2 regions of the Vibrio scophthalmi genome follow, and region 1 is predicted to be linked to the other one. Evidence: predicted binding sites of a transcription regulator. Region 1 holds the regulator's gene; the other holds the start of a gene.
What was found. Region 1 encodes PurR, which represses purine synthesis genes. Its sites were predicted from a motif close to TNANGNAAACGTTTNCNTNA; they were not measured.
Positions count from the first base shown of each region.

Region 1 (4,656 bases):
ACTTTGTTGGTATGTCACTTGGCACCATCATCGTGCGCAATTTGGCTGAATTGGCCTCTGACCGAGTTAAGTCAATGGTGCTAGGAGGCGCTGTAACACGCTTGAATACGCGTTCACAGCTTTTGGTGAGGCTCGGTAACTATTGCAAGCACATCGTGCCTTACATGTGGCTGTATCGCTTATTTGCTTATATTGTGATGCCACAGCGTACGCAAAAACAGTCGCGGCATCTATTTATTCGTGAGGCAAAGAAGCTGTGCCAAAAAGAGTTTAAACGCTGGTTTATTTTGGCGGCAGATGTCAATCCGCTCATGCGATACTTTAAAGAGAAAGAGTTGCCAATCCCGACGCTTTATTTGATGGGCGATCGTGACTATATGTTTATTCAACCGGTCAAAGAGATGGTGGCCGTGCACCGTTCCAGCCAGTTACGTGAAATCGCAAACTGTGGGCATGTATGTAATATCGAACGACCAGACGAGTTTAATCAGCATTCGATTGAATTTATTCGTCAGCAAATTGTGGCGAAGTAATCTGTTACACCAGATAAGGGCCTTTTACTTGGCTCTTATCGTTTATTCTTGTTTAAATTTATGACAAATACGCTAGGAACTGTGCGATGTTCCGCATTGCCAACATAAAGCAAATTGGCCTTCATTTTCTTCACCACAATTTGAACAATGCCAAGGCGGCGCCGATAGTGGCTGCTCAAACTGTGTAATAACTTCGTATGCTTTATTTTGTTGGCTGCTATCGAGTAGCCACACGTAAGGTTCACTTGCTTCACCAAAGGGCAACTCACCTTGTAGGCCGAAAATCCCTTCGCCACGAACTTCACAATCAATATTATTGGTACGCAAAAGCTCACAGACAATGTGAGCTTGTGGTGGATTATTTGCACTAAATATTTTCACTAAGCCTCTCCGTTAGACGCCTTGTTCGAGGTTTTGTCGCTCTGTTTTATTTTAGCCATTACCCATTTCGCGACAATCGGGAACAGGCCAAGCAATGCAAATGAGGCTAATACCGAAGGTGAAACAATACCTGAGAGTGAATCAATTTGTGCTAATTGGGTCCCCGCATTGAGATACACCGCAGTGCCCGGTAGCATACCGATTTGACTCACCAAATAGAAACGCGCGGTAGAAATCGGGGTTAAGCCCATAAGTAGGTTAATTAAGAAAAATGGGAAGACCGGAATTAAGCGCAGTGAGAAAAGATAGAACGCGCCATCTTTTTCCACCCCTAGATTAATGGCGGAGAGTTTGTCACCAAATTTGCTTTGTACCCAATCGCGTAGCAAGAAGCGGCTGCTAAGAAAAGCCAGTGTCGCGCCAAGCGTGCTGGCAAAAGAGACTAAGATTAAGCTGGCCCAAAAGCCAAATAATGCTGCGCCAAGCAGAGTGACGACGGCCGCGCCAGGAATCGAAAAGGCCGTAATCGCAAGATAAGCCAAAAAGTAAACCGCCGCCGCTAGAACAAAGTTCTGCTTAATATACAAGGCTAACTCTGCCTGTTGTGCTTTGGCATTTTCGAGGGTGAGTTGATCGCCAAATTGAGTGATAAGTAGCGCTATGATGGCAATCAGCAATAGGCCGAAAATCAGTTTTTTATTCATCTTGGTTCTCACTTATCTCTGGTAGATATCTATTTTATAGCGCGATAATTTCACTATCTTAGATACGCATCTTACGATCGTATTGTTGCATCGTTCAGTCATGAATACGGTTCTTTGCTCGTTGTTTTATATAGGAACTTCAAAGCACGCAAAAAATTTCAAAAAAAAAGCCAGCAACAATGGCTGGCTTAATTCAATTTATTCATTTTCTAAATTAATGCTCAAGGCGAGACATCAGTTCTTGGCGGCGAGCTTGAGGAACGACGGACCAATGCGTGCCTTTAATTGCGCCTTCAAGTGCCCAAAGCAACTCTAAACTCACCTGGGTATCATGTGAGGCTTGAATGGCTTTGTATGCTTGAACTGAACCCACTTGTTCTAAATTCTCAACTGATTCGATACCGGCTTTTTTCAGCATACGTTCAGTTGCAAGACGCAAGTTTGGTAGATCTTTAATACGAGTTGGTTTTGTTTTCGCTTGAGTGCTCTTTTCTTGCTTAGCGAGAGAGAGTGCATCGGTAGCCGTTTGCAGTGTTTTTGCACTGTCTTGGTACCACTCTTCACTTAAAGCAAAATATTTAGTAACAACAGGGAAGCCTCGTTTGTGATACACGTACGGTTCTAATCCTTGTTGCTTAAACTGCTCAGTAAGGGCATCGTCGGCACGAATATGAAGCTTGTCGTGTACAACCAATGCAAACATTGTGTCGTCTGCAAAAATGCCGAACCCACCAAACATAGAGCGAGATTTAATCCGACCTAAGGGCTCAAAAAGCCTCATAGAGTCTTTAAGTATTGGTTTATCCATTCAGTACTTTCTCGGTGTATGTGTATATACGCCACCAAATCAGGTCCGAGAGAATAGCAGTCAATGCAGATTTCTGGAGAGTAATCAGTTAACGTGTTGCATTTCTACCATCGGTAACCCCGCTGCCGTACATCATTACAATGTTTAGGCCGGTGGCTTTGCGTCCCAACTTTTCAGTTTGGTTTGCCCTGTGCGTGACTTAATTTGCTCTGCTAAAGATTAAATTACTTCTGTCAGGAAGTAGTCTATTAATATGGGATAATTGTGATCTTTATGCAAGAATAACTTTCATTTATGAGGCTTTAGCCGAAGGATTGCCCCTCGGCTAATCTTTATTGAATCATTAACTTAGTCGATTCTTGCAACGGTGCTACGCTCAACGATTTCTGGATGCATCTCAAACACGCGTTTTTCGTGTTCTTTATCTTTAATACGCTCTAGCAGAATTTCGAATGCGTTTTTACCAACACGACGCTTTGGTTGGTGAACTGTCGTCAGTGGTGGAGAGAAATACTCTGCCAATTCGATGTTGTCGTAGCCGATCACTGAGATGTCTTCTGGCACGCGAATGCCTTTTTGTTGCAGACGGCTCATTAGGCCTAATGCCATGGTGTCATTGAAGCAGAATACAGCCGTCGGGCGTTTGTCCATAGCAACGAGTTGGTCGGCGGCCAATACGGCCGTGTCACACTCAAAGTTACCTTCAAGAATCCAATCTTCGTTAACTTCAAGTTGTGCTTGGTTCATCGCACGTTTAAAGCCTTGGATACGCTCTTGGCAAACTGCTTTTTCAAAGTGACCGCTTAGGCAAGCGATGTCTTTGTGACCGTGGTCGATCAAGAATTTCGTTGCTAGGTAGCCACCTTCTTCTGAGTTGTCGATGATGTTGTCTGCTTGAGAGGTCTCAGGGCCCCAATCCATCACAACTTTAGGAATGTCTTTGTGGTTGTTGAGCATTTCGCTCAGTTCTTCTGTTAAGTCAGAACACATCACCAAAATACCATCAACGCGTTTTTCTGCGAGCATGCGAATGTAGTCGCGTTGTTTCTCGTAGATACCACCAGTGTTACATAGGATCAGTGTGTAGCCTTGGCGGTAACAGTAGCTCTCGACGCCATCAATTACTTCAGAGAAGAATAGGTTAGTAGATTGAGTTACTAGCATACCAATGGTACGAGTCGTATTGCATTTTAGGCTACGAGCAACGGCACTTGGTGCATAGTTTAGCTCTTTCACTGCTTCCATCACGCGCTCTTGCGTTGTCTCTGCGACAAAGCGAGTTTTATTGATCACGTGTGAAACAGTAGTGGTTGATACGCCAGCAAGGCGAGCAACGTCTTTAATAGTGGCCATAAGGGGTTGTCCTATCTTTAGCTGCCACGGCGGTATTCACATATCAGAATAATTTGGCAGAAAGTATTAAAAACACAAAAACCGCTTGATTACAGCGGTTTGTATTTAATTCATTATTTTTTTATCGTTTGCGCTGTCGATTCTAGACCGCATCTCGTTTGGGGGCAAATAAAAATCCCGTCCCCCATACTGTTATGCCCACCATGATAGGTGAGTGATTAGGCATCAGCCGAATAAAAATCACTTAAAACAAGGAGTGGATGAGGTGTCACTCGTTACTTTTATTACACCACACCAACCCTAGAAAAAGCCGTTATTCGCGAATTTATTCAGCATCAACTCATTACGCATCAACGCATCAAACACCTATTGGGTAGATATTGAGCGTCATTCACCCGTTAAGTATTGGCAATCAAGCTCTAAAAACGCAACCAGCAGCGCCGCAACGGCAGAGTAGAAACCAAACTTATCTAAGCCTTTGCATTTGGTCGCAAATTTAGCCACCCAGCTTAGAATGTGTTGACGGATAAAGGCTTCTTGTTCAACGAAACTTTCTTCAAAATGACGCTCTTGCTCAAGCTCGTTTGAACGAATAATGATGTTACCGAGCAGATCAAGTTCAATCGCAATATGATCCGCAGGCTCGTTCAAGCCTTGTTCAACCGCAACACCGTACTTTTGAAGTAATGCGTCCATTTCGTTCGCTGGTTTATCATGCAGTAGACCGGTTGTACCGATGTACATAGAAGCATAAGGCAGTGCAGATTCTTTATCAGACTTTAAAAATAAGTCACAAAAGTCAGCCGCCAACTCTAGCTGGCCATCTTCGCGGTCTAGCTGACGGTTAAGTGCATCCACTACATCATCAATGGCTGGT
Region 1 covers NZ_CP134271.1:377,013-381,668, reverse strand. The annotation lists gene RJD38_RS01630 (alpha/beta fold hydrolase) at 1-533, shown strand, start outside; gene RJD38_RS01625 (putative signal transducing protein) at 606-914, opposite strand; gene RJD38_RS01620 (TVP38/TMEM64 family protein) at 914-1,618, opposite strand; gene RJD38_RS01615 (TfoX/Sxy family DNA transformation protein) at 1,833-2,426, opposite strand; cyclic di-GMP riboswitch class I at 2,536-2,624, opposite strand; gene purR (HTH-type transcriptional repressor PurR) at 2,775-3,779, opposite strand; gene torD (molecular chaperone TorD) at 4,167-4,656, opposite strand, start outside.

Region 2 (4,656 bases), 650 kb from region 1:
TTCACCGGCAGGAAAGAGCAATAGTAATCCGCTTTGTTCTAGATGACGATGCGCCTCACGTAGCGCTTTTAAATTGGCTTTATGGCGCTCTTTCCCCTCAAATACATCGACACCGATAAATAATGAATCGAGTTCGGGAACGGTTTTTAGATAGTGATTAGCGAGTATTTTTACATCAGGGCGGATCATTAACAGTAGCTCCGCCAGAATTACCCCTTCCACACAACCTAACGGATGATTGGCAACAATGACCGTTGCTCCTTGCTCAGGCACCTGGTTAAGCGATCCCTTAATGATCTGATAGTCGATACCAAGGACTTGCAGGGTGAAGCGCAAGAAGGTTTCTGTATTACATTGCGCCGGACGTTGAGCATAAAATTTATCTAATTTGCTTAGGCCGGTCGCCCATTCAGTAACCTGTTCAGCCAATCCAAATGGTGTTTTACGTGGCAAGCGAAAAGGGCTAGTAACTTCCATATTTTCCTCGAACTCTCATTAACTCATAACGAGTGTATGGCGCTTATATGTCAGTGATGCTGCAATTTAGTGAGAGTATGATGAATGGAAGAATAAAAAGAACCCGCCTGATTTGGCGGGTAGCTTAAACGTTTTGTTATGAAGGCTTGTTACTGCGCAATCTTGGCGTATTGACGCAATAAATCCGTTAAGGTTGTCACCCATTCTAAGGTGTTTTCTGGGCTTTGTTTTAGGATTACTTCCACGTGGTTGCAATGCACCTCTAAAGGAATTGCACGCTCAAGATGAAATGAGATCGCGTAAAAGTGCCACAATAGCAGGCGTTGCATGCGCAGCGTATTTTGCTGGGCATTTTCTGATTCTTGAAATAGAGCGGGTAATTGGCTCAGAGCGATGGCATTAAGACGTAACATCGCATCGAGCTGAGCTTCATGCAGTTTATCTTCTGATTCGGTTTCTTCACCATCAAAAGTAAAAATTTCGCTAAGGTAATCTTCAGGTACTAAGCGGTGAACCATTCGTAGGCTAAGTTGTTCTAGCTCTTCACGAGGCATATTCGCTAAGCATTGGTAAGTATAATCAAGCTGCATGGTCATCTATTTCTATATGGTTAATCTGTGCTGTATTGTAGCGCGTAAAAGCGAATTTGGAATGACCCCAATAAAGTAGACACTCAATATTGGAATTAGAGTGCTATGAAAGTAAAAACAGTCCGAAAACATTCAGACGATTTCAAGAAACAGGCCGTACAGCAATCTTTAGATTCTCCAGATACCGTAATATCAGTGGCGAAATCATTAGGTATTTCCCCAGGTTTACTGTCCAAATGGAGGACCGAAATGACCTCTCAAAAAAACACCTCACCCCCTCTTCCTAACATAGGGCCGGAAAAATCCGTTGTTCAATTAGAAAAAGAAATTCGAAGACTGAAAAAACGTCTTGAAATGGCGGAGATGGAGAACGAATTCTTAAAGGAAGCGAAAGTCTACTTCGACAGCCTAAAAGAATAAGATTTGAATACATTCTAAAATATACGAGCATTCAGCGACCTGTGATAAGGCTGTGCCAATGGCTAGGCGTATCGTCTGCTGGTTACTATAAATGGCTTCATCGAAAACCAAGCGTGCGAGAGCAAGGCAATGACAGTTTGCTCGACTTCCTGAAAGAGGAAAGTGATAGGCAACATTGTATCCCCGGCTACCGGAAGCTATGGGAAGCCGCGGTGGCTTATGGTTTTATTTGCAATAAGAAGCGAGTTCAAAGGTTATTGCAGTCATTAGGTTATCGTTCCAAGGCCAGTAAAAAGCGTCATGGTCGAGCACCTAGACAGAAAGGGCTTATGCCTGCGTACAATCTTCTCAACCGCCAATTTGACGTAAGTAAGCCAAATCAAGTTTGGGCTTCGGATATAACTCAAGTTCGATGTAAAGAAGGCTGGAATTACCTTTGTGTCATATTAGATTTGTATTCGCGAAAGGTGGTCGGGTGGTCAACAAGTCGTATAAACAGCGCTTGTTTAGTGCTAAAAACGCTGAATAAGGCATGGAAAAGCCGCCGACCAGATGGCCGGAAGTTAATGTTTCATTCGGACCAAGGTGTTCAATATCGAGCGATAGAAACTTTACGATGGCATCGGAAAAAGGCAATTACCGTGAGTATGTCGCGTAAAGGAAATTGCTGGGATAATGCCTGTTCAGAAAGCTTCTTTGCTCAGTATAAAAAAGAGTGGATTAGCAATCTAGGTGGGATGTCTCGTCAGGAAATGACAATGCAAAGTCGACTTTATATCGATACGTATTACAATCCAGTAAGAAGGCATGGGACTCTAGGTGGAGTGAGTCCCATAGATTTTGAACTAATGAATTAACCCTCAGTGTCTACTTTTAAGGGGTCATTCCAATTTGCACTCTCTTCATCTCGTACTCATCGCGCCCTTCGGTATTTAGAGGGCGGAGAGATATGGGCAGAAGATAGGAGCAGATTAAGCGCTGTAAACCTCACCCAACACCGCGTATTGTTTTTCTTTACGGAAACGTTTGCCGCAAAGGTTTAAATTACTTGTCATCTGCAAAATAACCCTGTAATTTCTCCGCCTTTAAACGATAGCGCAACCCTTAGGGTGCGGTGTTTAAGCCTAGTTATTGCTTTGTAAAACTCCATCAATGATCTATTCCAACCAGGCATGAGTAGGCCGTGAATCCATCACGCTACAATGCTTCTTATGGTATTAAGTCATAAAATTGAATAGGAAAACTCATGTCTAATAAGACTCCCACTCAAAATACGCAAAATAGCTCATCCGCTTCGTCGCCAATGGCGAGCAAACTGGATAGCTACTTCTCGATCTCGCAACGCGGTAGTAACGTGCGCCAAGAAATGCTGGCAGGTTTAACGACATTTCTTGCTATGGTTTACTCAGTCATTGTGGTGCCAAGTATGTTGGGTGCAGCTGGATTTGATCAAGGTGCGGTGTTTGTTGCGACCTGTTTAGTGGCGGCATTTGGTTCATTATTGATGGGGTTGTGGGCGAACCTGCCGATGGCGATTGGTTGTGCGATCTCATTAACCGCATTCATGGCCTTTAGCTTGGTATTGGGACAAGGTGTCTCTATTCCGGTTGCGCTGGGTGCTGTCTTCCTAATGGGGGTGGTGTTTACCGCGATTACCGTAACAGGTTTACGCCAGTGGATTTTGACACACTTACCTGTTGGTATCGCACACGGTACCGGGATTGGTATTGGTCTGTTCTTATTGCTTATCGCCGCCAATGGTGTGGGGCTAGTAGAGAAGAATCTTGCAGAAGGTCTACCGGTTAAATTTGGTGATTTTACCTCTCTACCTGTAATGATGTCGGTACTCGGCCTTGCCGCTATCTTTGGTTTGGAGAAGCGCCGTGTCCCAGGTGGTATCTTACTGGTTATCGTAGTGATTTCGATCTTTGGTCTTATTTTCGATCCAAATGTGACCTACCATGGTTTGTTTGCTATGCCATCATTTGGCGGCGAAGGCTCTCTATTTGGTTCGATGGATGTTATGGGTGCATTTAGCCCATTAGTACTACCAAGCGTATTGGCTTTGGTGATGACCGCGATCTTTGATGCGACTGGTACGATTCGCGCAGTGGCAGGTCAGGCGAATTTGCTGGATAAAGATGGCAACATCATCGATGGCGGTAAAGCGCTGACCTCTGATTCTGTGAGTAGCATTGTCTCTGGTGCTGTTGGTGGCGCTCCGGCGGCAGTGTACATTGAATCTGCAGCAGGTACGGCGGCTGGTGGTAAAACCGGTTTGACAGCTGTGGTTGTTGGTACCTTGTTCCTAGCTCTATTGTTCATCTCGCCAATCAGTTACCTAGTGCCAAGCTACGCAACGGCGCCTGCGCTAATGTATGTTGGCCTATTGATGCTGAGTAATGTTAGTAAGCTTGATTTTGGCGACTCAATTGATGCTTTGTCAGGATTAGTATGTGCCGTGTTTATCGTGCTTACTGCCAATATCGTCACCGGTATCATGCTTGGCTTCCTATGTTTGGTGGTTGGTCGCGTTATCTCTGGCGAGTGGAAGAAGCTTAGCTTTGGTATTGTGGCCTTAACCGCGGTGCTAGTGGCGTTTTACGCGGGTGGTTGGGCTATATAGGCTGGGCTATCTAGTTAGCGACCCAATGATACATTAAAAATGGCTGCCTAGAGGCAGCCATTTTTATATTCAGAGCTTAGGCAATCAAGCACAACAAGGCGTACTGTTATTGGCTGAAATAACATTATTACGTCCGGTGGATTTAGCTTGATATAGCGCTTCATCCACCTTATTTAAGAAAAACAAGAAGTCTTCATCACCTTGTGGGGTATGACAAAACACGCCAATCGAACAAGTGAGCTGATGGGAGCGTTTTTTCTCTTCGTTTGATAGTGTCACGTTCGCGATGCTTTGACGGATTGTTTCAGCAAGAGCTGTGCTATGTTGGTAGTGGGTATTGGTGACAACCACCAAAAACTCTTCCCCGCCCATGCGAAAAGCATGGCCGCCATATTGCTTGTTTAGCTGAGATAAAATATTACCAACAGATTGAATCGCTTCGTCGCCTTTGAGGTGGCCAAGTGAATCATTAAGAGATTTAAATAAGTCTAAATCGAGAGAAATAAAACTAAGCGCGTGTTGTTCAAGTTTGGCCCGTTGAAT
Region 2 covers NZ_CP134271.1:1,025,710-1,030,365, reverse strand. The annotation lists gene RJD38_RS04590 (lysophospholipid acyltransferase family protein) at 1-477, opposite strand, end outside; gene RJD38_RS04585 (hypothetical protein) at 627-1,067, opposite strand; one part of gene RJD38_RS04580 (IS3 family transposase) at 1,173-1,455, shown strand; one part of gene RJD38_RS04580 (IS3 family transposase) at 1,455-2,344, shown strand; gene RJD38_RS04575 (NCS2 family permease) at 2,734-4,113, shown strand; gene RJD38_RS04570 (GGDEF domain-containing protein) at 4,198-4,656, opposite strand, start outside.
Region 2: a site for PurR is predicted at 2,502-2,521, ahead of RJD38_RS04575 (NCS2 family permease). Genes of this name have one in related genera too.